Regions from separate parts of the Streptomyces sp. SudanB5_2050 genome, predicted to be linked through region 2. Evidence: riboswitches for the same ligand, from Rfam matches in the RefSeq annotation. Region 2 holds a riboswitch; each other region holds the start of a gene.

What was found. Region 2 has a riboswitch for cyclic di-AMP ahead of ACFZP7_RS05805 (C40 family peptidase). Riboswitches for the same ligand answer to the same signal wherever they lie in the genome.
Region 1: another riboswitch for cyclic di-AMP. It lies ahead of ACFZP7_RS16700 (M23 family metallopeptidase); the one in region 2 lies ahead of ACFZP7_RS05805 (C40 family peptidase).
Region 3: another riboswitch for cyclic di-AMP. It lies ahead of ACFZP7_RS25925 (M23 family metallopeptidase); the one in region 2 lies ahead of ACFZP7_RS05805 (C40 family peptidase).

What each region holds. Positions count from the first base shown of each region.
Region 1 covers NZ_OZ186760.1:3,755,576-3,764,906, forward strand. Annotated here, with positions in the region: gene ACFZP7_RS16690 (PrsW family intramembrane metalloprotease) at 1-863, shown strand, start outside; gene ACFZP7_RS16695 (aldo/keto reductase) at 904-1,848, opposite strand; gene ACFZP7_RS16700 (M23 family metallopeptidase) at 1,988-3,019, opposite strand; cyclic di-AMP (ydaO/yuaA leader) riboswitch at 3,031-3,185, opposite strand; gene ACFZP7_RS16705 (PP2C family protein-serine/threonine phosphatase) at 3,423-4,607, opposite strand; tRNA gene ACFZP7_RS16710 (tRNA-Met) at 4,808-4,881, opposite strand; gene ACFZP7_RS16715 (dihydrofolate reductase family protein) at 4,937-6,067, opposite strand; tRNA gene ACFZP7_RS16720 (tRNA-Lys) at 6,159-6,231, opposite strand; gene ACFZP7_RS16725 (amino acid permease) at 6,348-7,883, opposite strand; gene ACFZP7_RS16730 (DEAD/DEAH box helicase) at 8,037-9,331, opposite strand, start outside.
Region 2 covers NZ_OZ186760.1:1,336,171-1,345,501, forward strand. Annotated here, with positions in the region: gene ACFZP7_RS05795 (ATP-dependent Clp protease proteolytic subunit) at 1-475, shown strand, start outside; gene ACFZP7_RS05800 (hypothetical protein) at 483-791, shown strand; cyclic di-AMP (ydaO/yuaA leader) riboswitch at 1,183-1,327, shown strand; gene ACFZP7_RS05805 (C40 family peptidase) at 1,331-1,804, shown strand; gene ACFZP7_RS05810 (ATP-binding protein) at 1,797-2,279, opposite strand; gene ACFZP7_RS05815 (helix-turn-helix transcriptional regulator) at 2,494-3,357, shown strand; gene ACFZP7_RS05820 (DUF397 domain-containing protein) at 3,367-3,621, shown strand; gene ACFZP7_RS05825 (8-amino-7-oxononanoate synthase) at 3,664-4,791, opposite strand; gene bioB (biotin synthase BioB) at 4,943-6,169, shown strand; gene ACFZP7_RS05835 (adenosylmethionine--8-amino-7-oxononanoate transaminase) at 6,162-7,448, shown strand; gene bioD (dethiobiotin synthase) at 7,450-8,166, shown strand; gene ACFZP7_RS05845 (class I SAM-dependent methyltransferase) at 8,319-9,008, shown strand; gene ACFZP7_RS05850 (hypothetical protein) at 9,009-9,331, opposite strand, start outside.
Region 3 covers NZ_OZ186760.1:5,807,159-5,816,489, forward strand. Annotated here, with positions in the region: gene ACFZP7_RS25910 (DNA topoisomerase (ATP-hydrolyzing) subunit A) at 1-1,312, opposite strand, end outside; gene ACFZP7_RS25915 (pitrilysin family protein) at 1,623-2,993, shown strand; gene ACFZP7_RS25920 (M16 family metallopeptidase) at 2,990-4,378, shown strand; cyclic di-AMP (ydaO/yuaA leader) riboswitch at 4,570-4,732, shown strand; gene ACFZP7_RS25925 (M23 family metallopeptidase) at 4,745-5,509, shown strand; gene ACFZP7_RS25930 (GntR family transcriptional regulator) at 5,711-6,406, shown strand; gene ACFZP7_RS25935 (HPr family phosphocarrier protein) at 6,602-6,883, opposite strand; gene ACFZP7_RS25940 (GNAT family N-acetyltransferase) at 7,085-9,331, shown strand, end outside.

The sequences.
Region 1 (9,331 bases), 2.4 Mb from region 2:
CCTTCGCCCACCCGCTCTTCACCGTGCTCACCGGCATCGGCTTCGGCATCGCCGCGCTGTCCACCGGCCGGCACCACCTGCGGCGCGCCCTGCTCCCGCTGGCCGGCCTGCTGCTCGCGATGGGCATGCACGCGCTGTGGAACGGTTCGGCCGCGTTCGGCGAGTACGGCTTCCTCGCCGTGTACGGCGCGTTCATGGTGCCCTGCTTCGGCCTGCTGACCTGGCTGGTGATCTGGACGCGGCAGCGCGAACTGCGCACCGTGCGCGAGGAGCTTCCCGCCTACGTCATGGCCGGCTGGCTGGCACCGGCGGAGCCGCACACGCTCGCCTCGATGCACGCCCGCCGCCTCGCCCGGCAGTACGCCCGCCGGCACGCCGGGAAGCAGGCGGCGCGGGCGGTGGCGCAGTACGAGGCGTACGCGACCTCACTGGCGTTCCTGCGGCAGCGGGGTCGCAAGGGCCGGGCGGGCCCCGACTTCGCCGTACGGGAGCGGGAGTTGCTGGACGCGCTGTGGCACCGCCGCGACGTGGCCCGCCCGGCGCTGGACCACGCCGCACGGGCGACGGCACCACCGCCCGTCACCCCCTGGCCGGGGTACGGGACGCCCGGCTCCCACGCCGGGTACGGATACGGGTACGGGTACGCGGCGGCCGCGTACGCCGGATACGGGTACGCGGCCCGGCCGGGCGGATTCGCACCCGTGGCCCCGTACGGCGGGTACGGCCACGGCCACCCGGCTCCCGCGGCCCCGGCGTTCACCCCGGCCTGGGTACCGGCGCCCTTCCCCGCTCACGTCCGTAACCGGCCCGCGTACCCGTCGGCTCACCCGGCCCACCGCCAGCCGCTGCCCCGCCGGCCGTGACCTCACCGGCCCCGGCCCGCCGGGGGCCGACGGCGGGTCCTCAGGCCGAGGCCTGCGTCAGCCGCCGGACCTCGTCCTCCGACAGGGTCAGTTCCGCCACCCCGAGCAGCGCCGGCAGCTGCTCCACCGTGCGCGCGGACGCGATCGGCGCGGCCACCGTCGGCTGAGCGGCCAGCCAGGCCAGGGCGACCGTGGCGACGGGGGCGTCGTGGGCCCCGGCGATCTCGTCCAGGGCGGCGAGGACCCGGCGGCCCCGCTCGGTCTCCAGGTGCCGGGCGGCACCGCCCGCGCGCGGGCTGTCGACGGTGGCACCGGGCCGGTACTTGCCGGTGAGGAAGCCGGCCGCGAGGGCGTAGTAGGGCACGGCGGCCAGCCCGGCCCGCTCGGCGAGGTCGCGCAGCCCGCCCTCGTAGGTGTCCCGCGAGACCAGGTTGTAGTGCGGCTGGATCGCCACGTACCGGGCGAGGCCCTCACGGTCGGAGAAGTCCAGGGAGGCGGCGAGCCGCTCGGCGGAGATGTTGGAGGCGGCGATGTGCCGGACCTTGCCCGCCCGCACCAGCTCGTCGAGCGCGCCGACGATCTCCTCGACCGGCACCTCGGGCTTGTCGAAGTGGGTGTAGTAGAGGTCGATGTGGTCGGTGCCCAGGCGGCGCAGCGAGGCGTCGGCGGCGGCCTTGATGTTCGCGGCGCTCAGCCCGGGGTACTCGGGGTGCTGGCTGACCTTGGTGGCGAGGACGACGTCATCCCGGTTGCCGCGGGCCGCGAGCCACTTGCCGAGGACGGTCTCGGACTCGCCGCCGCTGTTGCCGTCGACCCAGGCGGAGTAGGAGTCGGCGGTGTCGATGAAGTTGCCGCCCGCCGCCGTGTAGGCGTCCAGGACGGCGAAGGAGGTGTCCTGGTCCGCGGTCCATCCGAAGACGTTGCCGCCGAGGGCGAGGGGGAAGACCTCCAGGTCGGAGGAGCCGAGCTTGCGCAGAGAAGTCATGTACCGCGTCAACGAGCCCGGCGGACCCCGCGATTCCGTAAGCGGGGCAAAGTTCCCGTAAACCGGCAGCCCTGACGTCGGGGGGTCGCCGTCAGGACCGCCGGGGATCAGGAGGGGCGATCGGCGTGTGCGGCGTGGCTCAGGGGGTGAGGCCCTTGCTCTGCAGCCATGCCAACGGGTCGAGGCTGCCGCCGCCGGCCGTGTGGACCTCCATGTGGAGGTGGGCGCCGGTGACGTTGCCGGTGGCGCCGACGCGGCCGATGACGTCGCCGGTGGTGACCTTCTGGCCGACGCTGACGTTGATGGAGGACTGGTGGGCGTACCAGATCTCGGTGCCGTCGTCGAGGGTGAGCACGGTCTTGTAGCCGTAGGAGCCCTCGTAGCCGGCCGACGTGATGGTGCCGCTGTGCACCGCCTTGAGCAGCGTGCCCGTGGGGGCGGCGAAGTCGAGGCCGGTGTGGTGGCCGGAGGCCCAGTAGGGGCCTGCCTGGCCGAAGGTCGAGGAGATCGTGTACGAGGAGGTCGGCAGCGTGAACTGCTTGGCCAGCTTCGCGAGACGCTCGGCCTCGGCCTTCTTCGCGGCCTCCTCCTCCGCCTTCTTCTTGGCGGCGGCGGCCTTGGCCTTGGCCTCCTTCTCCGCCTTGGCGGCCGCTTCCGCGGCGGCCTTCTCGGCGGCGGCCTGCGCCTGGGCGGCGGCCTTGCTCTCGACCTGGGCCTGCTGCTGCTCGGCCTGCGCCATGATGCGGGCGCGCAGCGACTCGCCGGCGTCGGCGCCGCTCTCCTGCCCGGTGCCGGCGGAGGCCGCGGCGATGCCGCTGAGCGGGGTGGCGGACCCCTCGGGCTCGGGCTCCTCGTCGGAGATGAGCGAGCCGACGTTGGGCAGGTCCGGCATGGAGATCGACACCGGCGGCTTGCCGGTCTGCGCGCTGGCCATCCCGCCCGCGCCGACGGCGGCTATGACACCGACGCCGAGGACGGTGGAGCTGCGGGCGAGTCCGCCGCGCTGCTTGGCGACGCGGTGCCGGCCGCGCACGGGGCGGATGGACTCCGCGGTGGGGTTCCACTCCTCCCAGGGGCCCTCTTCGGCGCGGTGGACGTCGTAGCCGAAGGTGTCGGTGTCGTGCCGGCTGGGCACGAACGGGGCCTCGGGGGCAGGCCGGTTGGACGCCACGTGGGCGTACTCCTTTCCTTCCTTTCGCCTACCGGGTTAGCTGACGGGTTCGGAGCAGGAAGGTCTCCTACGCGCGTGATCAGCCGTGGAGACACGGCGGGTCACGCCCGATTCACCCCAAGTGGTGGTTCCCCGGTTCCCTTACGGGATTCGGCGCGTGCGCACGGAGCCGCCTTCTGTGACGGCTGGGACGACCGCGCTGCGTTATCGAACGTTAATAGACGCGGGGCTCGGATTCCAAGCCGTTCCGCTTGATCATTAACGAAATCCGGGCGGACACACGCCTCACGCACGGTGAAAACCGGGCGAGTTGACCGACCTTCAGCATCACTTTCCGCATCCGCCCCACCTGACGGTGTGTCAGTTGTTATGCGGAGGGCGCTTGCTCCGTCACCGGGCGTGATCAGGGGCGCCGTACGGCGAGCAGCGCCATGTCGTCGGCCATGCCGCCGCCGGAATGCCGGCGCACGTCCTCGGCGAGCGCGTCGAGCAGGTCCGCCGGATGCCGGAACACGTGGCCGGCCAGCCGCTCGTGCGGATCGTAGAACTCGCCCTCGGCGTCCCGGGCTTCCGACAGCCCGTCGGTGTAGAGCAGCAGCGTCGCCCCGGCGGGGAACGGCGCCTGCTCCGCCCGGTCGGGCCACACGCCCAGTTCCCCCATCCCGAGCGGCAGCGCGGACTCCCGGGCGGGCAGCGGGTGCAGGGTGCCGTCGGCGTACAGCAGAAGGGGCGGCGGATGTCCCCGGTTGAGGATGCGCACCACCCCGTCGCCGTGCGGGAGTTCGGCGAGCACGGCGGTGGTGAAGCCCTCGAAGGCGTCCAGGCCGTCGCGCCGGGTGCCCTCACGGGCCAGCGCCCGCTCCAGGCGCTGCGCCACCGCCTCCAGCGTCGCCTCCTGCTCGGCGGCCTCCCGGAACGCGCCGATCACGACGGCGACGGCGGCCACCGCGCCCATGCCCTTGCCCCGCACGTCACCGACGACGAGCCGGACCCCGCGCGGGCTGTCCTGCACCGCGTAGAGGTCGCCGCCGATGAACGCGTCGGCCTGCGCGGCCTCGTAGCAGGCGGCGATCTCGAACCCGCCGATCCGCTCGGCGGGTTCGGGCAGCACCGCCCGCTGGGCGGCCTCGGCGATCTCGCGGACGGAGACGAGCTGCTCGCCGGCGCGGCGGACGAAGGCGTTGACGAAGACGGCGAGCACGGCCACCGTCGCGATGGTGATCAGCTCCGTGAGGGAGTCGACGTAGTGGATGACCTCCTTGCGCAGCTGGAGTCCGACGACGACGGCGACCACGGTGATCCCGGTGAGGACCGTCCCACGCCGGGAGTAGACGGCCGCGGCGACCAGTGGCGCCGCCGTGTAGAGGGGACCGGCGGTGAAGTACCGGGGGGTGAAGCTGTCGTACAGGACGGCGATGACGATCAGCAGCGCCGGCAGCAGGCGCACCAGGACGCGCCCGTACCGGTTCCGGCGGCGCCGTCCGGCCGCGGCCGGCGGGACCTCCGAGGCGTCGCCCAGGCCGGGGTCGGGCACGGGATCGCCGGGGAGCCGGCCGCCGGCCCTGGCGTGCGCTCCCTCGCCGTCCACGTCACCTGGCCGCACCACTCGTCTCCCGCCACCCCGCACGTCCACGCCGCCTGTCGTCCCGTGCTCCAGGTTTCCCGGGGCGCTCGGGGGCGGCGAGCCGTGCGGACCGAACGGGTGAACGCACGGAGGTGAGGACACGGGAGGGGACGCGGACGCACCGAAGGCCGGAACCCTTTCGGATTCCGGCCTTCGGCCTTCAGTAGCGGGGACAGGATTTGAACCTGCGACCTCTGGGTTATGAGCCCAGCGAGCTACCGAGCTGCTCCACCCCGCGTCGTTGTGTCTCCAGTGTACGTCATCCCGGGGGTCCGGCGCACACGCGTATGCGCCTACCCCTCCAGATGGCGGTTCGGCGCCTTCGCCCGCTCCTCGTACTCCGGCAGTACGACGACGACGGCACCCCCCGCGGCGAGCACTCCGCTGCCGTTCGCCCCCGGCACGAAGGTGTCCGGCTCGCGCCAGGCCGTGACCACGCGGCGCGCCCCCGCGTCGAGGATCAGCCGGGCGCACGGGACCGGCCGGGAGGCGCGGCGGGCGCACGGCTCCAGGCTGGAGTACACGGTGGCCCCGGCGAGCCGGGGGTCGTCCGGGGTGATCTTGGCGAGCGCGGCCTCCTCCGCGTGCACGGCGGGGTCGCCGCCCTCCCGGGAGTACCCGCGCGCCAGCTCCGTCCCGTCGGCGGCGACCACGACCGCCCCCACGCTGAAGGCGGTCCGCGAGGGCGGGCACAGCTCGGCCAGCTCGCAGGCGAGCGCCAGCCAGTGCCGGTCGGCGGCGGCCACCCGGTCGCCGGTGCCGGGCGCCGTCGGCAGGTACCGCGCCAGTACGACGTCCTCGATGCGCCGCGACTCCACCAGCCTGAGCCGGCCGCTCTGGTACCCGCCGGGCCCGAACAGCCGGGGCGCGTCCGGGTCGCCCACGAGCAGCGGCGCGAGGACGAGCTGCAGTTCGTCGGCGAGTCCCCGGCGCAGCAGCTGGGTGTGCACGGTCCCCCCGCCCTCGACCATCAGCCGCCGCACGCCCCGCCGGTCGTGCAGGTGCTCCAGCGCCGCGCGCCAGTCGAACGCCGCTCCGAGCGGCACGACGTCGGCGGCGAGACCGAGGGTCCGGGCCCGCCGGGCGCCCTCGTCCGTGGTGAGCAGCACCTTGTCCCCGCCCGTGTGCCAGAACCGTGCCGCCGGGTCCAGCTCGCCGGTGGCGCTGACGGTGACCTTGAGGGGGTACTCCGTCCGCCCCGCCGCGACCCGGGCGGCCCGCCGCTCGGCGGAGTTCACCAGCAGCCGCGGGTTGTCGGCGCGGATCGTGCCGGCACCGACGAGGATCGCGTCGACGGACGCGCGCACCTCGTCGACGCGGTCGAAGTCGGCCGGGGAGGAGAGCAGGAGCCGTTCGGGGCCGGTGTCGTCCAGGTACCCGTCGAGGGAGACGGCGGCGGAGAGGAGGACGTACGGCAGGGGCATGGGCGAACTCCGCTGAGGCGGGCGGGCGGCAGGTCGGCGCGCCCCCGGAAACGACGACGGGACCGCCGTCCGACGGTCCCGTCCGCACGGGTAGGCCCTGTGGGACTCGAACCCACAACCAATGGATTAAAAGTCCACTGCTCTGCCAATTGAGCTAAGGGCCCAGGGGGTGTTGCGCGGTGTTGCGTGATGTTGCCACACCGAGCATAGCCCGACGCGGCCGGGACGCCGATCGGGTATCCGGGTCACGGCCGCGTCGTGGACGCGTCGGCCGGCGGTGCTACGGGTCCACCGGCTCGGGGGCGTTCGCGCGGGCCGCCGCGCGGGCCCGGGTGCGTTCGTGGTCGGGGTTGAGGAACCAGTGGCGGGCCGAGGCCAGCCACCAGGTCGCCGCGAAGCCGAGGACGACGAGGACGGCGACGGGGGCGTAGTTGAAGGTCTCCGGGGTGACCGGGGAGACCTGCGGCAGTATGAACAGGACCGTGATGACGCAGACCCAGCTGACCGCGATCACGCCCACCGGCTGCGACCAGCGGCCCAGGTGCCACGGTCCCCGCTCGAAGGCGGCCCCCTTGCGCACCCGCAGCAGGGTCGGGATGACGTAGGCGATGTAGAGGCCGATGACGGCGATCGAGGTCACCGCCGCGTACGCGGTGACGTTGATCAGGTAGGGCAGGCCCAGGGCGAGTGCGCCGAGTGCGGCCAGCCAGACGGCGGCGACCGGGGTGCGGGTGCGCGGGTTCACGGTGTGCCAGACGTGCGAGAAGGGCAGCGCGCCGTCGCGGGAGAAGGCGTAGATCATGCGGCTGTTGGCCGTCACCGACGCCATCCCGCAGAACAGCTGGGCTCCGATGACGACGAGGAGGAGCAGCTTGCCGGCGGTGGCGCCGAGCGCGTCGAGCAGGATCTGCGCGGGCGGCGCGCCGGTGGGCGACGTCAGGGCGCCCTCGTAGGACTGGATGGCGAAGGTGAAACCGAGGAGGAGGACGAAGCCGGCGATCCAGGAGGTCCAGATGGAGCGGACGATTCCCTGGGGGCCGGCCGTGGACGCGTCGTGCGTCTCCTCGGTCATGTGGGCGGACGCGTCGTAGCCGGTGAAGGTGTACTGGGCCATCAGGAGCCCGATGAGGACCACGTAGACGCCGCTGCCCCAGCCGGTGTTGTTGACGAACTCGCCGAAGACGAAGGACGCCGACTGGTGGTGGTCCGGCGCGAAGGTCAGCGCGCCGACGATCACCGCGACGCCGACCACGTGCCACCAGACGCTGATGCTGTTGAGGAGGCCGACGATGCGGACGCCGAAGGTGTTCAGCAAGCCGTGCAGGACCAGGATGGCCGCGAAGAGCAGGATCGTGCGGCCCGGGGTGACCTCGAAGCCGAACTGGAGGTTCAGGTAGGCGCCGAGGAAGGACGCGGCGCCGAAGTCGATGCCGGCGGTGACCGCGACCTGGCCCAGCACGTTGAACCAGCCCGTGAACCAGGCCCAGGCGGCGGCCGTCCGGGCCGGTGCCAGGCGGTGGGCCCAGAAGTACAGGCCCGCCGAGGTCGGGTACGCCGAGCAGATCTCGGCCATCGCCAGGCCGACGAAGAGGGTCATCAGGCCCACGGCGACCCAGCCCCAGGTGATGACGGCGGGACCGCCCGTGTTCATGCCGAAGAGATAGAGGGTCAGGCAGCCCGAGAGCACCGAGATGATGGTGAAGGAGACCGCGTAGTTGGAGAACGCCGACATGCGGCGGGCCAGAACCTGGGTGTAGCCGAGCTGGGCCAGCCGTTCCTCGTCCGAGAGCCCGCTCGCCTTGGCGTCATCTGTCATGCCCCCAGCAATTCCCAGAGAGTCGACGTGACATGCGTCACTCTGTGGCCGGAAATCGGTGCGACGCACGGGCAGACGGAAGCGCCGTGGCCCCCACCCGGTGAGGGTGGGGGCCACGGCGCTCGGTACTACCGCTCGGCGTCGGCCGGAGGATCAGCCGTTGCGCTTCCAGCGCGGCTTGTCGTCACGACGACCGAAGGACGAGCCACGGTGGTCGTCGCGGCGACCGTACGGGCGGTCGTGACCGCCGGAGCGGAAGCCGGGACGGTCGCCCTGGCGGTCACGGTTGAACGGACGGTCGCTGCCGCGGTGGCCACCGCGGTCGTCACGACGCTCGAAGGAGCGGCCGCCACGGTCGTCGCGGCGCTCGAAGGAACGGCCGCCACGGTCGTCACGGCGGTCGTTGCGGTCGTCACGGCGGAAGCCGCCACGGTCACCGCGGTCGTCACGACGGTCATCGCGGCGGAAGCCACCGCGGTCGTCACGGCGCTCGAACGAACGGCCGCCACGGTCGTCACGGCGCTCGAACGAACGGCCACCGCGGTCGTCACGACGGTCGTCCCGACGGAAGCCACCGCGGTCGTCACGGCGCTCGAACGAACGGCCGCCACGGTCGTCACGACGGTCGTTGCGGTCGTCACGGCGGAAGCCGCCACGGTCACCGCGGTCGTCACGACGGTCATCGCGGCGGAAACCGCCACGGTCGTCACGGCGCTCGAAGGAACGGCCGCCACGGTCGTCACGGCGCTCGTTGCGGTCGTCACGGCGGTCGAAGGAACGGTCCCGGCCGCCGCTCCGCTCGGCCTTCTCCACGTCCCGGGCGCCGGGCTGCTCGGGCACCACGACCTCGGCCTGAGCCTCGGTCGCGGCGGCGGCGACCTCGGCCAGCACCGCCTCGGGGTCCTCGCCCCGCTCGCGCGCGACCCTGGCGACCAGTCGGTCCGCCTCCTCACGCAGCTCGCCGGCGCGGCGCTGGGCCCGCTCCAGCTCCTTGGTGAGCTGGGCGACCTCGCGCTCGGCCTGCTGGGCCGCGTTGCCCGCGGACTCGGCCTGGACCTCGGTCATCGACCGGGCGCCGGTGATCTCGGCGACCTCCGGGTCGAAGGCCGCGCCGCCCTGGATGATGTGGCGCGTGGCGTCGACGCCCGCGTCCTCCATCAGCCGGAAGATCTGACGGCGCTGGTGCGGCAGGGAGAGGGAGACGACGGTGCCGGTGCGGCCCGCGCGCGCCGTACGGCCGGCGCGGTGCAGGTAGTCCTTGTGGTCGCCGGCCGGGTCCACGTTCAGGACCAGGTCGATGCCGTCGACGTGGATGCCGCGGGCGGCGACGTCGGTGGCGACCAGGACGTTGACGTAACCGTCCTTGAAGTCGGCCAGCGTGCGGGTGCGCGCGCCCTGGGTCATGCCGCCGTGCAGGGCGTCCGCCTTCACGCCGGACTCGCGCAGCT
Region 2 (9,331 bases):
GTACCTGGAGCACCAGGACCCGGACCGCGACATCGCCCTGTACGTCAACTCCCCCGGCGGCTCCTTCACCGCCATGACGGCGATCTACGACACGATGCGCCACATCGCCTGCGACGTGGCGACGACCTGTCTGGGACAGGCCGGTCCGCCCGCCGCGGTCCTGCTCGCGGCGGGCACGCCCGGCAAGCGCGCCGTGCTGCCCGGCGCACGGGTGGTGATCCACCAGCCCTCCCTGACCGAGCCGGTCCACGGGCAGGCCCGCGACCTGGCCGTCCGGGCGGGCGAACTGGCCCGCGTCCGCGCCCGGCTGGAGGAGATCCTCGTACGGCACACCGGCCGCACCCCGGAGCAGGTGGGCGCGGACCTCGAACGGGAGACCGTGCTGGACGCGCGCCAGGCGCTGGAGTACGGCCTGGTGGACCGGATCGTGCCCGGCCGCGGGGTCCCGCCGCGGCACACGCCCGGCGCGAGGTGAGCCGCCGATGCTGCCACCGGAGCCCCCTCCGCTGCCGGCCCTGACCCGCGCGGAGGCCGAGCTGATCGACCGTTACCTGGAGGTCGTGGACCTGCTCGGACGCATCAACCCGGCACGGGACGGCGACACCTACGGCGGACTGCGCGCCGCCCAGGCGCTGGTCGGCAAGGCGAGCGCCCTGCGCGACGCGCTGGCACTGATGCACCGCAGGGGCGAGACGGAAGTGCACGCGAGCACGCTCGCCCGGGCCCTTCGGGTACTGGACGGCGAGCGGCGGACGGCACGGATCGCCATCCCGCGGCACCCCGCCGACTGAGACCCGCCGTCCGGGCCCCCGTGCGCACGGCATCGAAACGGACCAAACGGCTTACCCCCTTTCAGCGTAGGAACACCTCCGATTCGGGACCGCCCCGGGTTGCGCGGGCCGTCCGCCCCGGCACCGCCGTTTCGGCTCGCGCCGCTGGTCCCGACGTCGCCCTGACGGGCGGCGAGACGTCGAACGAAGGGGCGTCCACCCGAACGGGTGAGTGGTGAGTAACAACACAAAGGGCACGTTCCGTTGGGATTTTCCCACCGGACGGGACAAGATCCGTGACTGACGACAAGCCCCCGCCGCAGCGGCGGGGCGGTCCGGGCGGACGCCGAGTCCTGCCGCCGTCCGGACGACCGGTCGACAGGAGTGGATCGGCAGGAGTGGAGGACCCGAGCACGACGGGTCGCCGGTACGGCCGTCTCCGGGAGGACGACGCCGGGCCGAGTGACCCTTGGGGTGAAGCCGCATCCGTGCGGCCGGGCAACTTCGCCAGCCCGAATCCGACAGGTCATCCTTCACAGGCGGCTGACGAAGGGTTGCGCATGTCTGCGCTCAATCGAGTCCCGTCCCTGATGGCCCGTGCCGGTACGGCCTCCGCTCTCACCCTCGCCGCCGTGGGCGGCTCCGTCGTGGTCCCCGGTGCCGCCTCCGAGGCGTCCGCGGCCGCCCACGCCACCAAGGCGCTCCAGATCGCGGCCTCCAAGAAGGGCTCACCGTACGCATGGGGCGCCGTGGGACCACACAGGTTCGACTGCTCCGGGCTGACGCTGTATTCGTTCAAGAAGGCCGGCAAGAAGCTGCCGCGCACGGCGGCCCAGCAGTACAACAAGACCCGGCACATTTCGGCCGGCAACCGCAAGGCCGGTGACCTGGTCTTCTTCCACTCGGGCCGCAGTGTCTACCACGTCGGCATCTACGCCGGGAAGGGCAAGATCTGGCACGCCCCGAAGACCGGGGACGTGGTGCGCCTGCAGAAGATCTGGACCGGCAGCGTCTGGTACGGCCGGGTCAAGTAGCCCGGCCGGGGAGGGTGACGGTGTCCTGACCCGCCGTCACCCCTCCGGCGCCGTCCGGCGGCGTCCAGGGAAGCTCGATGGAGACGGTCTTGCCGCCCTCGCGTGTCGGGCGCACCCTCAGCTTGCCGCCGCACTCCGCCGTCAGCCAGCGGATGATCACCATGCCCCGGCCGTTGTCCTGCTGGACGGCGGCCGGCAGGCGTTTGGGGAACCGGGGATGGCTGTCGGTGACGCCCAGGCGCAGCCGCTCGTCGCGGTCGAGCGCGAGGTCCACCGTGAACGTGGGCGACTGGCCGAACGTGTGCTGGACCGCGTTGGTCGCCAGCTCCGAGACGATGAGCCGAACGGTCTCCGACACCTCCGCCTCCGCCGGCAGTCCCCACTCCGCCAGTGTGCCGACCACGTAGGACCGCGCGGCGGCCACCGAGGCGGGATCGCTCGGCAGAGTGACGGATGCTTCCAGATGGTCTGCCATGGCGACGTCGTCCCTTTCCCACGGGACCGCAGTCCGACACGGAGCGGCTGGTTCGAGTACGGTCCCGGACTGGTGCTTCGCCGCCAGACTGCCATCACCCGGCCCGCGAAGGGCGGCGATCCACCAAGATATGCATATATCTGTCGCTCGATGCGGTGAACTCTGCGACCCCAGAGCGTATGTGGGCGGCTCGTCAGGAGTAGAGGAGTGGCCCATGCAGCACGGTCCCGTGGTGCGCCGCCGGAAGCTGGGCGCCGAACTGCGCGCCCTGCGCACATCGGCGGGGATCACCAGCGGTGAGGCGGCCCGGCTGGTGGGCTGGCACCAGTCGAAGGTCAGCCGGATCGAGACCGGCACGAGCGGGGCGAAACCGGCCGACGTGCGGTTACTGCTGGACGCCTATGGCGTGGACGACGCCCAGTTGCGGGAGCTGCTGGAGGTGCTGGCCGGCACCGACGGGCCGGGCGGGGGCCGGAATCACTGGTGGCACGCCTATCGCGGGGTGCTCCCGCCGACCTACCGCGACTTCATCAGCCTGGAGTCGCAGGCGAGCGCGATGCGCACGCTGGAGACCACGGTGGTCCCCGGCCTGCTCCAGACGCCCGAGTACGCCCGCGCGGTGACGCACGCCGCGGTGGACGGACTGTCGGAGGAGCGGCTGGACACGCTGGTGGAGGTGCGGCTGGCCCGCCAGGACGTGCTGCGGGCCGAGCCGCCGCTTGAGCTGAGCGCGGTCCTGGACGAGGCGGTGCTGCGGCGCGAGGTGGGCGGGCCCGGGGTCATGGCCCGTCAGCTGGAGCGGCTGGTCGAGGCCGCACGCCTCCCCCATGTCGCGCTCCGGGTCCTGCCGTTCGCCGCCGGGGCGCACATCGGTGTCACCGGCCCTTTCGTAATCTTCTCTTTTTCGAGCACTTCTGATCTGGACGTGGTTGTTCTCGACCACTTGACGAGTAGCCTGCACCTCGAACGGAAAGAAGACGTAGAGGCCTACACCGAGGCCTTCAACGCCCTTCTGGTTCATGCCCTTTCGCCCGAGGACTCGTTGGACTTCATCGCCGCGACCGCGGCAGGCGCGTAAGGAGGCACCATGTCAGGCACCACGTCGGATTCCACGTCGGCACGTCCCCGGAACGTCCCCGTGAGTACGGCGCTGCCCGGTGCGCGATGGCTGCGCAGCAGCTACAGCACCGGAGCGAACAACTGTGTGGAGACGGCCCGGCCGTCGGACGGCCCCTGGGCCGGTCTGCTCGCCGTACGCGACTCCAAGGATCCGGCCGGACCCGCGCTGCTCTTCTCCCCGGGGAGCTGGGCGTCGTTCACCGCCGCCATCCACAGCGGCTGATCCGGGCGGGCATCGGACGGCGCACGGCCGTGTCACGCCGACTCATGGTCGCGTTTCGCCGATGACCCGCACAGCGCGTTCGATCTGTACCCCGGAGAGGTCCGCACGGGCGGTCAGCCTGAGCCGTGAGATGCCGTCGGGCACGGAGGGAGGGCGGAAGCACCCCACGGCCAGGCCGGCCGCACGACAGTCGGCCGCCCACCGGACGGCCCCCTCCGGGGAGGGCGCGCGCACCGAGACGACCGCGGCGTCCGGACGCACCGCGGACAGCCCCTCGGCGGTCAGGCGTGCGTGCAGTTCGGCCGCCACCGCCCGCGCCCGCGCCGCCCGTTCGGGCTCGCGGCGCAGCAGTGTCAGCGCCGCCAGCGCCCCGCCCGCCGCCGCGGGGGCGAGACCGGTGTCGAAGATGAACGTGCGGGCCGCGTTGACCAGATGCTCGATCACCTCGGCGGGCCCGAGCACGGCGCCGCCCTGGCTGCCGAGCGACTTGGACAGCGTCACCGTCACGACGACGTCGTCCGCGCCCGCGAGACCCGCCTCCCGCGCGGCACCCCGCCCGCCCTCGCCGAGGACCCCGAGGCCGTGCGCGTCGTCCACGACCAGTCCGGCCCCGTACGCGCGGCACACCTGCGCGAGCGCGGCCAGCGGCGCCGCGTCGCCGTCGACCGAGAAGACCGTGTCGGAGACGGCGACCGCGGGCCCCTCGTGCGTCGCCAGGGCCTTGCGCACGGCGTCCGGGTCCGCGTGCCCCACCACCTGGGTCGTGCCGCGCGCCAGCCGGCAGCCGTCGATCAGCGAGGCGTGGTTGCCCGCGTCGGAGACGACGAGGGAGCCGTGCGGGGCCAGCGCGGTCACCGCGGCGAGGTTGGCCGCGTAGCCGGAGGAGAAGACGAGCGCGGCCTCGAAGCCGCAGAAGTCGGCGAGTTCGCGTTCGAGTTCGGCGTGCAGTTCGGTCGTCCCGGTCACCAGCCGGGAGCCGGTCGCCCCGGCGCCCCAGGCCCGCGCGGCCCGCGCCGCGCCCTCGGTGACCTCCGGGTGCCGGGCCAGTCCGAGGTAGTCGTTGCTGGCCAGGTCCAGCAGCGGCGAGTCGGCCGGCCGGGGGCGCAGAGTCCGTACGAGGCCCGCCCGGCGGCGCACCAGGGCCTGCTCGTCGATCCAGCCGAACGCCATGGATCGGTCCTCCGTCGGTTTTGTAGGCAGTGGACAGACGATAGCGGTACCGCCACCCCCGCGAGGTGTGGCAATACCCACACGGTGATCTGTCAGTGTTGTGCAAACTCTCCTTGGCCCCGGGTGGCCCCGTAGGACAGGATCGGCTCTCATGGACCTGCTGAACACGCTGGTGAACAAGGGGCTTCGGCGTGAGTCGCCGACCCGCGAGGAGGCCCTTGCCGTCCTCGCCACTTCCGACGACGACCTGCTCGATGTGGTGGCCGCGGCCGGCAAGGTGCGCCGGCACTGGTTCGGCCGCCGGGTGAAGCTCAACTACCTCGTCAACCTCAAGTCGGGCCTGTGCCCCGAGGACTGCTCCTACTGCTCGCAGCGGCTCGGCTCCAAGGCCGAGATCCTCAAGTACACCTGGCTCAAGCCCGACCAGGCGTCGCAGGCCGCCGCCGCGGGCGTGGCCGGGGGTGCCAAGCGGGTGTGCCTGGTGGCCAGCGGGCGCGGTCCGACCGACCGGGACGTGGACCGGGTCTCGGACACCATCAAGGCCATCAAGGAGCAGAACGAGGCCGTCGAGGTGTGCGCCTGTCTGGGCCTGCTCTCCGACGGCCAGGCGGAGCGGCTGCGCGAGGCCGGTGCCGACGCCTACAACCACAACCTCAACACGTCCGAGGCGACGTACGGGGACATCACGACCACGCACACGTACGCCGACCGGGTGGACACGGTCAACAAGGCGCACGCCGCCGGGCTGTCCGCCTGCTCCGGGCTGATCGCGGGCATGGGCGAGAGCGACGAGGACCTGGTCGACGTGGTCTTCTCGCTGCGGGAGCTGGACCCGGACTCGGTGCCGGTCAACTTCCTGATCCCGATGGAGGGCACGCCGCTCGCCAAGGAGTGGCACCTCACCCCGCAGCGGTGCCTGCGCATCCTGGCGATGACGCGGTTCGTCTGCCCGGACGTCGAGGTGCGCATCGCGGGTGGGCGCGAGGTCCATCTGCGCACGATGCAGCCGCTCGCCCTGCACCTGGCCAACTCCATCTTCCTCGGCGACTACCTCACCAGCGAGGGGCAGGCCGGCCGGGCGGACCTGGAGATGATCGCGGACGCCGGGTTCGAGGTGGAGGGCGCCGGAGAGGTGACGCTGCCGGAGCACCGGGTCGCGGACCGGGGCGGATGCGGTTCGCACGGGGAAGGCGCGGGCTGCGGGTCGCACGGTGAGGGCGGGGGCTGCGGCTCCGCGCACGAGGGAGGGAGCCTCTGCGGCTCCGCCCCGGCCGAGAAGGGCGCCGGCGCCGTGCCCGCGGTGGCCGGCGAGCCGCGCACGGACCTGGTCGCCGTGCGCCGCCGTGGTGCCGGAACGGACCTCGCGCCCAATGCCTGAGCCCGCGCTGACCGTGGACGAGCTGCTGGCGCTCGACCGGCGGCACGTCTGGCATCCGTACGGCCCCATGCCCGGCCGGCAGGACCCGCTCGTCGTGGAGTCGGCGAGCGGGGTGCGGCTGCGCCCGGCCGACGGCTCGGGCGAGCTGGTCGACGGGATGTCGTCCTGGTGGTCGGCGATCCACGGCTACAACCATCCGGTCCTCAACGAGGCCGCGCGCGAGCAGTTGGAGCGCATGAGCCACGTGATGTTCGGCGGGCTCACCCACGAGCCGGCCGTGCGACTGGCGAAAATCCTTGTCGACATGTCGCCCGAGGGCCTGGAGCACGTCTTCCTCGCCGACTCCGGCTCGGTCTCCGTCGAGGTCGCGGTGAAGATGTGCCTGCAGTACTGGCGCTCGCTGGGCCGGCCGGAGAAGCGGCGCCTGCTGACCTGGCGCGGCGGCTATCACGGCGACACCTGGCAGCCGATGTCGGTGTGCGACCCCGAGGGCGGGATGCACGAGCTGTGGCAGGGCGTCCTGCCGCGCCAGGTCTTCGCGGACGCGCCGCCGACGGAGTACGAGGAGACGTACGCGGATCATCTGCGCGCCTCGATCGAGCGGCACGCCGGCGAACTGGCCGCCGTGATCGTCGAGCCCGTGGTGCAGGGCGCGGGCGGGATGCGGTTCCACTCCCCCGCGTATCTGCGGGTGCTCCGGGAGGCGTGCGACGCGCACGGCGTGCTGCTGGTGTTCGACGAGATCGCGACCGGCTTCGGGCGCACGGGCGCGCTGTTCGCGGCGGAGCACGCGGCCGTGACGCCGGACGTGATGTGCGTGGGCAAGGCACTGACCGGCGGCTATCTGACGATGGCGGCCACGCTGTGCACCTCCGAGGTGGCCGAGGGGATCTCGCGGGGCGAGGTGCCGGTGCTGGCCCACGGGCCGACGTTCATGGGGAATCCGCTGGCGGCCGCCGTGGCCTGCGCTTCCATCGGACTGCTGCTCGGCCAGGACTGGCTCGCGGAGGTCAAGCGGATCGAGTCGGGGCTGCGCGAGGGTCTGGCGCCCGCCGGCGAACTGCCGGGAGTGAGGGACGTACGCGTGCTCGGGGCGATCGGCGTGGTGCAGCTCGACCACGCCGTCGACATGCGCGCGGCGACGGCCGCGGCGGTGCGCGAGGGTGTGTGGCTGCGGCCGTTCCGCGATCTGGTCTACACGATGCCGCCGTACGTGACGGGCGACGCGGACGTGGCACGGATCGCGCGCGCCGTGTGCGCGGCGGCACGGGAGGGATGACATGCCGGTACTGGTGATCACGGGGACGGGCACGGAGATCGGCAAGACGGTCGTGACCGCGGCCGTCGCCGCCACGGCGCTGGCGGCCGGCCGGTCGGTGGCCGTGCTGAAGGCCGCGCAGACGGGCGTGGGGCCGGACGAGCCGGGGGACGCGCGGGAGGTGGCGCGTCTCGCGGGCGGCGTGACGGCGGCGGAGGTCGCCCGCTACCCGGAGCCGCTGGCGCCGGCCACGGCGGCGCGCCGGGCCCGCCTGGCGCCGGTGCGTCCGCACGACGTGGCGGAGGCGGCGGCGAAGCTGGCCACCGAGCACGACCTGGTGCTGGTCGAGGGCGCGGGCGGATTGCTCGTGCGGTTCGACGCGGCCGGCGGGACCCTGGCGGACGTCGCCGGGCTGCTGGGCGCGCCGGTGCTGCTCGTGGTCCCGGCCGGGCTGGGCACGCTCAACACCACGGAGCTGACCGCGCGCGAGCTGCGCTCCCGCGGCCTGGACCTGCCGGGCGTGGTGATCGGCAGCTGGCCCGAGGCCCCGGACCTCGCCGCGCGCTGCAACCTCGCGGACCTCCCCGACGTGGCCGGCGCGCCGCTCCTGGGCGCCGTTCCGGCCGGGGCGGCCGCCCTCGCGCCCGCCGCCTTCCGCTCCTCGGCGCCGCACTGGCTGGCGCCTCGGCTGGAGGGCACGTGGGACGCGGAGGTGTTCGCCCGGCGGGAGGCGCCCTGACCGCGCGCCGCCGGGCGAACGCCTCCGCGTCCGTGCCCCGGGTCCGCCGGCCGGCACGCCCGGGGCACGGAAACGGACGGGTGTGCGGTGGATGCGGGACGGGCGGGCGGGGGACAATCACGGTGAGGCACCACCTCGTGAGGGAGGCCCCCATGCCGGCCCGATCCGCCCGTTCCCGCGCCGTTCCGCGGGACGCCGTGCACCATCCGCTGTTCGCCCGCTGCTACGCCCGGTTCAGCGTGCGCGCCGAGACCCGTATGGGCATGGGGCGCGTGCGCGAGCGGCTGCTCGCCGGGCTGTCCGGGCGGGTGATCGAGATCGGCGCGGGCAACGGACTGAACTTCTCCCACTACCCGGGCACCGTCTCCGAGGTCGTGGCCGTCGAACCGGAGCGCGTGCTGCGGCAGTTGGCCGTCGAGGCGGCGCTGCGCGCCCACGTGCCGGTGGACGTGGCACCGGGCGCGGCCGAGGCGCTGCCGGTCAAGAGCGAGGCGTTCGACGCGGCCGTGGTGTCGCTGGTGCTGTGCAGTGTCCGCGACGTACCGCGGGCCCTGAGCGAAGTGCGGCGGGTGCTGCGCCCCGGCGGTGAGGTGCGGTTCTTCGAGCACGGCGCCGGCGGCGGCCGGGTGATGGCCTTCACCCAGCGTGCGCTCGACCGGACGCTGTGGCCGCCGCTGAGCGGTGGCTGCCACCTGTCCCGGGAGCCGGTCGCCTCGCTGCGCGAGGCCGGCTTCACGCTGGGGCCCTACCGGCGGATGACGATGCCGGAGAACGGCCCGGCGCTGCCGAGTTCCTACTGCGTGCTCGGTACGGCGTGGCGCCCGCCCGGCGACGGGGCGTAGTCACGCGCTCCACCGGCGCAGCTCGTCCGCGATGGCGTCGACCGACGCGTCGCCCTTCTTGACCAGCAGGGCGAGGTCCCGCACCCGCTCGGCGGTGGTGGTGATCTCGACGCCGCTGGCGACCAGATAGGCGTAGGCGACGGCGGAGGCGAACAGGGCGTTGGAACGCTCCAGGGCGGGGACGTGGATCAGCAGCTGGAGCAGCGCGGCCGCCCGGGCGTGCGGACCGTCGTAGACGGGGGTGTCGAATATCTCGGCCCGGTGGCGGGCGACGGCCGCCACCAGCGCGCCCCAGTCGGTGACCTGGGGGTCGCCGGGGGTGC
Region 3 (9,331 bases), 4.5 Mb from region 2:
CCAGGATGTACTGGGTCTGGACCTCGCTCAGCGAGAAGCGCTCCATCAGGCGCTGCTTGGCCTCGGCGGAGTTCTCGCTGGAGCGGATGAGGCGGATGACCTCGTCGATGTCCACCAGCGCGACGAGCAGACCCTCGACCAGGTGCAGGCGGTCCCGGCGCTTGCCGCGACGGAACTCGCTGCGCCGCCGCACCACGTCGAAGCGGTGGTCGAGGTAGACCTCCAGCAGCTCCTTGAGGCCCAGGGTGAGGGGCTGGCCGTCCACCAGGGCGACGTTGTTGATGCCGAAGGACTCCTCCATCGGCGTCAGCTTGTAGAGCTGTTCGAGGACCGCCTCGGGCACGAAGCCGTTCTTGATCTCGATGACCAGCCGCAGGCCGTGCTCGCGGTCGGTGAGGTCCTTGACGTCCGCGATGCCCTGGAGCTTCTTCGAGCCGACCAGGTCCTTGATCTTGGCGATCACCTTCTCCGGGCCGACCGCGAAGGGCAGCTCGGTGACGACGAGGCCCTTGCGCCGGGCCGTCACGGTCTCCACGGACACCGTGGCGCGGATCTTGAACGTGCCGCGGCCCGTCTCGTAGGCGTCCCGGATGCCGGGCAGGCCGACGATCCGGCCGCCGGTGGGCAGGTCGGGGCCCGGCACGTGCTTCATCAGCGCGTCGAGGTCGGCGTTCGGGTGCCGGATCAGATGCCTGGCGGCCGCGATCACCTCGCGCAGGTTGTGCGGCGGCATGTTCGTGGCCATGCCGACCGCGATGCCCGAGGCGCCGTTGACCAGCAGGTTCGGGAAGGCGGCCGGCAGCGCCACCGGCTCCTGCTCCTGGCCGTCGTAGTTCGGGGCGAAGTCGACGGTGTCCTCGTCGATGGACTCCGTCATCAGGCCGGCGGCATCGGCCATCCGGCACTCGGTGTACCGCATGGCGGCCGGCGGGTCGTCGTTGCCCAGCGAGCCGAAGTTGCCGTGGCCGTCCACCAGGGGCACGCGCATCGAGAAGGACTGGGCCATGCGCACCAGCGCGTCGTAGATCGACGCGTCGCCGTGCGGGTGCAGCTTGCCCATCACCTCGCCGACGACGCGGGCGCACTTCACATAGCCGCGCTCGGGCCTGAGGCCCATCTCGTTCATCTGGTAGACGATGCGGCGGTGCACCGGCTTCAGGCCGTCGCGGGCGTCCGGCAGCGCACGCGAGTAGATGACCGAGTACGCGTACTCGAGGAAGGAGCCCTGCATCTCGTCGACGACGTCGATGTCGAGGATCTTCTCCTCGTACGAGTCGTCGGGCGGCGGGGTCTTCGTACTACGGCGGGCCATCGCTGCCGGCTCCTTGCTGAAGCGTGAACGGTGATCTGACGCGGTCCATTGTGGACCGCGGCACTGACAGCGACCGACCAGGACCCGTCACGGGCTGCCCGGCCCGGCGCTGCCCGCAGGGTACGCCCTCGCCCCGCACACCCGTCCGCGGGCCGCCAACCGCGTTCTCGCTCTCGGCGTACGACGACCGGGAACTCCACCGGTCGCCCGCACGCTTGCATACAGTGGCAGGACCCGCGGAATTCCGCAGTTCCGACCACTGATTCCACGCAGCTGACTCCACTCAGCAGTCGCCATCGAAGGGACGTACATGCCCATGGGTCACACGGCCACCGCCCAGGCAGGCTCCGGCGGCCTGACAGCGACCGAGCACCGCCTGGCCAACGGCCTGCGCGTGGTGCTCTCCGAGGACCACCTGACCCCGGTCGCGGCGGTGTGCCTCTGGTACGACGTCGGCTCGCGCCACGAAGTCAAGGGGCGTACCGGCCTGGCTCACCTTTTCGAGCACCTCATGTTCCAGGGCTCCGCCCAGGTGAAGGGCAACGGCCACTTCGAACTGGTGCAGGGCGCCGGCGGCTCCCTCAACGGCACCACCAGCTTCGAGCGCACCAACTACTTCGAGACCATGCCCGCCCACCAGCTGGAGCTCGCCCTCTGGCTGGAGGCCGACCGCATGGGCTCCCTGCTGGCCGCCCTGGACGACGAGTCCATGGAGAACCAGCGCGACGTCGTCAAGAACGAGCGCCGCCAGCGCTACGACAACGTCCCCTACGGCACCGCGTTCGAGAAGCTGACCGCCCTCGCCTACCCGGAGGGCCACCCCTACCACCACACCCCGATCGGCTCGATGGCCGACCTCGACGCGGCGACGCTGGAGGACGCGAGGGCGTTCTTCCGGACCTACTACGCGCCGAACAACGCGGTGCTGTCGGTCGTCGGGGACATCGACCCCGAGCAGACCCTCGCCTGGATCGAGAAGTACTTCGGCTCCATCCCCTCGCACGACGGCAAGCAGCCCCCGCGGGACGGTTCGCTGCCGGACGTCATGGGCGAGCAGCTGCGCGAGGTGGTCGAGGAGGAGGTGCCGGCCCGCGCCCTGATGGCGGCCTACCGCCTGCCGGAGGACGGCACGCGCGCGTGCGACGCGGCCGACCTGGCGCTGACCGTCCTGGGCGGCGGCGAGTCGTCCCGTCTGTACAACCGGCTGGTGCGCCGCGACCGGACCGCCGTCGCGGCCGGGTTCGGCCTGCTGCGGCTCGCCGGGGCGCCCTCCCTGGGATGGCTGGACGTGAAGACCTCCGGCGACGTCGAGGTGCCGGTCATCGAGACCGCCATCGACGAGGAGCTGGCCCGCTTCGCCGAGGAGGGCCCCACCGCCGAGGAGATGGAGCGCGCCCAGGCCCAGCTGGAGCGCGAGTGGCTGGACCGCCTGGGCACGGTCGCGGGCCGCGCCGACGAACTGTGCCGGTACGCCGTCCTGTTCGGCGACCCGCAGCTCGCCCTCACCGCCGTGCAGCGGGTGCTCGAGGTGACGGCCGAGGAGGTCCAGGAGGTCGCCAAGGCGCGCCTGCGCCCCGACAACCGCGCGGTGCTCGTCTACGAGCCCACCGCCCCCGCCGACGAGACCGACGCCGACCAGACCGACGCCACCGACGAGAACGACGAGGAGGCGGCCAAGTGACCGAGCTCGCCACCATGGACTTCCACCCGCAGCCGCAGGCCGGCGAGCCCAAGCCGTGGGCGTTCCCCGCCCCCGAGCGCGGCAGCCTCGACAACGGCCTCACGGTGCTGCGCTGCCACCGCCCCGGCCAGCAGGTCGTCGCCGTCGAGGTGCTGCTCGACGCGCCCCTGGACGCCGAGCCGGCCGGACTCGACGGCGTCGCCACCATCATGGCGCGCGCCTTCTCCGAGGGCACCGACAAGCACTCCGCCGAGGAGTTCGCCGCCGAGCTGGAGCGCTGCGGCGCCACCCTCGACGCGGTCGCCGACCACCCCGGCGTCCGGCTGAGCCTGGAGGTGCCCGCCTCCCGCCTCGCCAAGGCCCTCGGTCTGCTCGCCGACGCCCTCAGGGCCCCCGCCTTCGCGGACGGCGAGGTCGAACGCCTGGTCCGCAACCGGCTCGACGAGATCCCGCACGAGCTGGCCAACCCGGCCCGCCGCGCGGCCAAGGAGCTTTCCAAGGAGCTGTTCCCGGCCGACTCGCGCATGTCGCGCCCGCGCCAGGGCACCGAGGAGACGGTGGCGAACGTCGACTCCGCCGCCGTACGGACCTTCTACGAGAAGCACGTCCGCCCCGCCACGGCCACCGCGGTGGTCGTCGGCGACCTCACCGGCCTGGACCTGGACGCACTGCTCGGCGACACCCTGGGCGCGTGGACCGGTTCCACCGCCGAGCCGCGCCCCGTGCCCCCGGTGATCGCCGACGACCGCGGCCGCGTCGTCATCGTGGACCGCCCCGGCGCCGTGCAGACACAGCTGCTGATCGGCCGCACCGGCCCCGACCGGCACGACCGTGTCTGGCCCGCCCAGGTCCTCGGCACCTACTGCCTCGGCGGCACCCTCACCTCCCGCCTGGACCGGGTGCTGCGCGAGGAGAAGGGCTACACGTACGGCGTGCGGGCCTTCGGGCAGGTCCTGCGCTCCGCGCCCGACGGCACCGGCGCCGCCATGCTCGCCATCAGCGGCTCCGTCGACACCCCCAACACCGGCCCGGCCCTCGAGGACTTGTGGACGGTGCTGCGCACGCTCGCCGAGGGCGGTCTCACCGACGCCGAGCGCGACGTCGCGGTGCAGAACCTGGTGGGCGTGGCGCCGCTCAAGTACGAGACGGCGGCGGCCGTGGCCGGCACGCTGGCCGACCAGGTCGAGCAGCACCTGCCCGACGACTACCAGGCCGCGCTCTACCGCCAACTCGCCGCCACGGGCACCGTGGAGGCCACGGCGGCGGTCGTGAGCGCCTTCCCGGTGGACCGCCTGGTGACGGTCCTCGTCGGTGACGCCGCACAGATCAAGGCGCCCGTCGAGGCCCTGGGCATCGGCGAAGTCACCGTGGTGGCGGCCGAGTAGCACCACGGGTGTGCGGAGGCCCTGGTGACCCGAGTGTCACCAGGGCCGACGTTTGTCCGAATTGAGGGAGAGACAGCCTGTCTGCCCTGTGGCATGCGCTACAAAAAGCCTGTTGCGTTTGAGGATTGAAGGCGGCCCCGCTTAGCGTCTTCCGGGCTGTTCGTCAGGCAGTACGCCGCGCCCGCGGCACCGGACAGTCATCGCCGAGTCCCCGTACGGCGCGAGCCAGGGGAGCCGGGGACCCACCGCAGTCCCTGGGGTGAATCGGACGCCCGCGCGCAGCGAGGGGGTCCGTAGGAGACCTTCCACCTCCGAACCCGTCAGCTAACCCGGTAGGCGAGAGGGAAGGAAAGGACCAGCCTCTACATGGCGTTCACGCGCGCCACCGGGAAGCACCGCCGTCCCAGCCGGATGCACCGCACCACCGCCCGCGCGGCGGGTGTCGCGGCCCTCGCCACCACCGGCGTCGTCGGCACCCTCGCGGCACCGGCGCTCGCCGCCGAGCCCGAGGCGGAGCAGACCGGCATCACCCCGGTCATCAGCATCGGCGACTCCGTGGCCGAGGAGATCGACGCCCAGGCCGCCGCCCAGAAGCAGGCCGCTCTGGACGCCGCCGCCCGGGAGGCGGCGATGGAGGCCGCGCGCGAGCGGGCGGCCGAGGCCGCCGAGGAGGCGCGCGAGGCCAAGGAGCGCGCCGCACGGGAGGCCGAGCGCAAGCGCCTCAACACCTTCGTCGCGCCGATCACCGCCTCGTACGTCTCGACCGCGTACCAGGCCGGCAGCTCGCTGTGGTCCTCCGGCAGCCACACCGGCATCGACTTCCACGCCTCCACCGGCACCACCGTGCACGCCGTCGGCGTCGGCACGGTCGTCGAGGCCGGCTGGGGCGGGGCGTACGGCAACCAGGTCGTGATCAGGATGCACGACGGCACGTACACGCAGTACGGGCACCTCTCGTCCATCGGCGTCTCGGTGGGCCAGTCGGTCTCCGCCGGCCAGCAGATCGGCCTCTCCGGCGCCACCGGCAACGTCACGGGCCCGCACCTGCACTTCGAGGCCCGCACCAGCGCCGAGTACGGCTCGGACATCGACCCCGTGGCCTACCTCCGCTCCCACGGCGTGAACGTCTGACGGCGGGCGGCAAGGCCCCGAAAGCCCCGGCTTCCGAGCCGGGGCTTTCGCATTTCCGCGCGCCCGCCGCCCGTTCGGGCGCCGTCCGAAAAACATCCGGGAAATCCCGTCCGCCGTCGGAATCTCCGCTCGACTGGCCTAGAGTCACTGAACACGTGTCGATCGTCGACGTTTTCACGGGGACCAAGGCGGAGGTCGGGCATGCGTATTCCGGCGCACTCGGTGTGCACGGCGATCCGGGACGACATCGTCGCCGGAGTCCACGGGCGCGGCGGCCGCCTCACCGAGGAGCTTCTCGCCCGCCGCTACGGGGTCTCCCGCGTTCCCGTCCGCGAGGCCCTGCGCACCCTGGAGGCCGAGGGCTTCGTGGTGACCCGGCGCCACGCGGGCGCGTGCGTGGCGGAGCCGACCGAGGAGGAGGCCGCCGACCTGCTGGAGACCCGCGCCCTCCTGGAGCCCCTGGGGGCCGCGCGGGCCGCCCGGCGCCGCACCGAGGCCCACCTCAAGGTGCTGCGCGGACTGGTCAGGCTGGGACGGGACCGTGCCGGGCAGGGGCACGGCGACGACCTGCGCTCACTGGACGGGTGGTTCCACGAGACCCTCGCCCAGGCGACCGGCAGTCCCTCCCTGACGGCCCTGCTGACCCAGCTCCGCCACAAGATCGCCTGGCTGTACGCCGTCGCGGCGCCGGCCGACCCGGTGGAGCGCTGGGCGGAGTACGGCGCCATCACCGACGCGGTGGCCAGGGGCGACGGCGAGCGTGCGCGGGCGCTCATGACGCTGCACATCGAGCGGTCTCTTCCGGCGCACCGGCTGCGGTTCGCCCCCGGCGGTCGGGCGACGGAGCGCGTGAGGAATACGCAACGTGCCGTAAACACGCCGAGTGTCAGGTTTTAACGCGGGGGTCGTATACAAGGAGCTGTTCTCGCCGGGGGGTCGATTTCTGCTGCCTTGAACAATTCCGCGAGCGAAATGGAAGCAGTAAAGGCGGAAGCAACAGCGGGAGCGGAAACAGAATCCGGCGCAGAAGCGGAACCGGCAGAAGAAATGCCCGCCCGGTGGTCCGGGCGGGCATCTCGGTGCTGTCCTGGGTCAGACGGTCTCGGGAAGCTCCTCGAGCCCCTCGGAGACCAGCTTCGCCAGCCGGTCCAGGGCGGCGTCAGCGCCCTCGGCGTCGGAGGCGAGGACGATCTCCTCGCCACCCTGGGCGCCGAGGCCGAGGACGGCCAGCATGGAGGCCGCGTTGACGGGGGAGCCGTCGGCCTTGGCGATCGTGACCGGGACGCCTGTGGCCGTGGCGGCTCGGACGAAGATGGAGGCGGGGCGGGCGTGGAGACCCTCGGCCCAGCCGACGTTGACGCGGCGCTCAGCCATGTGATGCTGCCCTTCAGGTGTTCAGAGGTCTTATGTTGTCTAGACCACTCTTGTCTAGACCAGTTTCCCACATCGTGAAGCGTGCCGGGACGGCGCCGTGCGCCGCCCCGTGTGGTCGTCGGACCGCGGCCTCGGCCCGACCTTCCGTCCTCCACAGACTGCCTCGCGCCGTTGTCGTACGCGAGCCGTACTCTGGGGCCCATGCAGACCTCGTCGGACCGGCACGAGTACCCCGCCCACTGGGAGGCCGACGTGGTGCTGCGCGACGGCGGCACCGCGCGCGTCCGCCCCATCACCGTTGATGACGCCGAGCGCCTGGTCAGCTTCTACGAGCAGGTTTCCGACGAGTCGAAGTACTACCGCTTCTTCGCGCCGTACCCTCGCCTGTCCGCCAAGGACGTCCACCGCTTCACGCACCACGACTTTGTGGACCGGGTGGGACTCGCGGCCACCGTCGGCGGCGAGTTCATCGCCACCGTACGCTACGACCGGATCGGCGCCGGTGGAACACCCGCGTCCGCACCCGCCGACGAGGCCGAGGTCGCCTTCCTCGTCCAGGACGCCCACCAGGGGCGCGGTGTCGCCTCCGCGCTGCTGGAGCACATCGCCGCGGTCGCCCGCGAGCGGGGCATCCGCCGTTTCGCCGCCGAGGTGCTGCCCGCCAACACCAAGATGATCAAGGTGTTCATGGACGCCGGGTACACCCAGAAGCGCAGCTTCGAGGACGGTGTGGTCCGTCTGGAGTTCGGCCTCGAACCGACCGACCGCTCGCTCGCCGTGCAGTACGCGCGCGAGCAGCGCGCGGAGGCGCGTTCCGTGCAGCGGCTGCTGCAGCCCGGCTCGGTGGCGGTCATCGGCACCGGCCGCACGCCGGGCGGCGTGGGCCGCAGCATCCTGGGCAACGTCGGGGACGCGGGCTACACCGGCCGCCTGTACGCCGTGAACAGCGCGTTCCCCGAGGACCTGAAGGAGATCGACGGGGTGCCCGCGTGCCGGTCGGTGCGCGAGATCGAGGGGCCGGTGGACCTCGCCGTCGTCACCGTGCCGGCCGAGCGGGTCCCCGAGGTCGTCACCGATTGCGGCGAGCACGGTGTGCAGGGCCTGGTGGTGATCTCCGCCGGATACGCCGACAGCGGCCCCGACGGACGCGAGCGCCAGCGGGCCCTCGTGCGGCAGGCGCGCAGCTACGGCATGCGGATCATCGGGCCCAACGCCTTCGGCGTGATCAACACCTCCCCCCGGGTGCGGCTCAACGCCTCCCTCGCGCCCGAGATGCCGCGCCCCGGCCGGATCGGTCTGTTCGCCCAGTCGGGCGCCATCGGCATCGCCCTGCTCTCCCGGCTGCACCGGCGCGGCGGCGGGGTCACCGGCGTCACCGGCGTGTCGACCTTCGTCTCCTCCGGCAACCGCGCCGACGTCTCCGGCAACGACGTGCTCCAGTACTGGTACGACGACCCGGAGACCGACGTCGCGCTGATGTACCTGGAGTCCATCGGCAACCCGCGCAAGTTCACCCGCCTGGCCCGGCGGACGGCCGCGGTCAAGCCGCTGGTCGTGGTGCAGGGCGCCCGGCACGGCGGGGTGGCGCCGCAAGGACACGCCGTACGGGCGACCCGGCTGCCGCACGCCACGGTCTCCGCGCTGCTGCGGCAGGCCGGCGTGATCCGGGTCGACACGATCACCGACCTGGTCGACGCGGGGCTGCTGCTCGCCCGCCAGCCGCTGCCGCCCGGGCCGAGGGTGGCCATCCTGGGGAACTCCGAGTCCCTGGGCCTGCTGACGTACGACGCCTGCCTCTCCGAGGGGCTGCGCCCACAGCCCCCGCTGGACCTGACGACGGCCGCCTCGGCGGACGACTTCCACCGGGCCCTGTCCCGCGCGCTGGCCGACGACACCTGCGACGCCGTGGTGGTGACCGCGATCCCGACGGTGGGGGAGGGGTCGGCCGGGGACGCCGCCCTGGCGGCGGCCCTGCGGTCGGCGGCCGCCGCGGTCCCCGCCAAGCCGGTCCTCGTCGTCCACGTCGAACTCGGCGGCCTGGCGGAAGCCCTCTCGGCGGCGGCGAGCACCGCTCCGCAGGCGCCCCAGCCGGCGGAGCCGCAGCCGACGGAGCCCGCGCCCGCGCCGACGGAGCCCGCTCCCGCGCCGACGGAGCCGCGGACGCCGCCCGCGGAAGCGGAGGACACCGCCCCCGCCGGCCCCCGGACCCCGGAGGCCGGCGATCGCCGTGCCGCCGCGCCCCCGCATCCCCGGCCCGCCGCGCCCGCGGCCCCCCATCCGGCCGGTCCCGCCGATCCCCCTCCGGAGGGGACCCGGCTCATCCCCGCCTACCCGGCCGCCGAACGCGCCGTCCGCGCCCTCGCCCAGGCCGTCTCCTACGCCCAGTGGCGACGCGACGCCGCCGACCCGGGCAAGGTCCCGGAGTACGAGGACATCGACGAGCGGGGC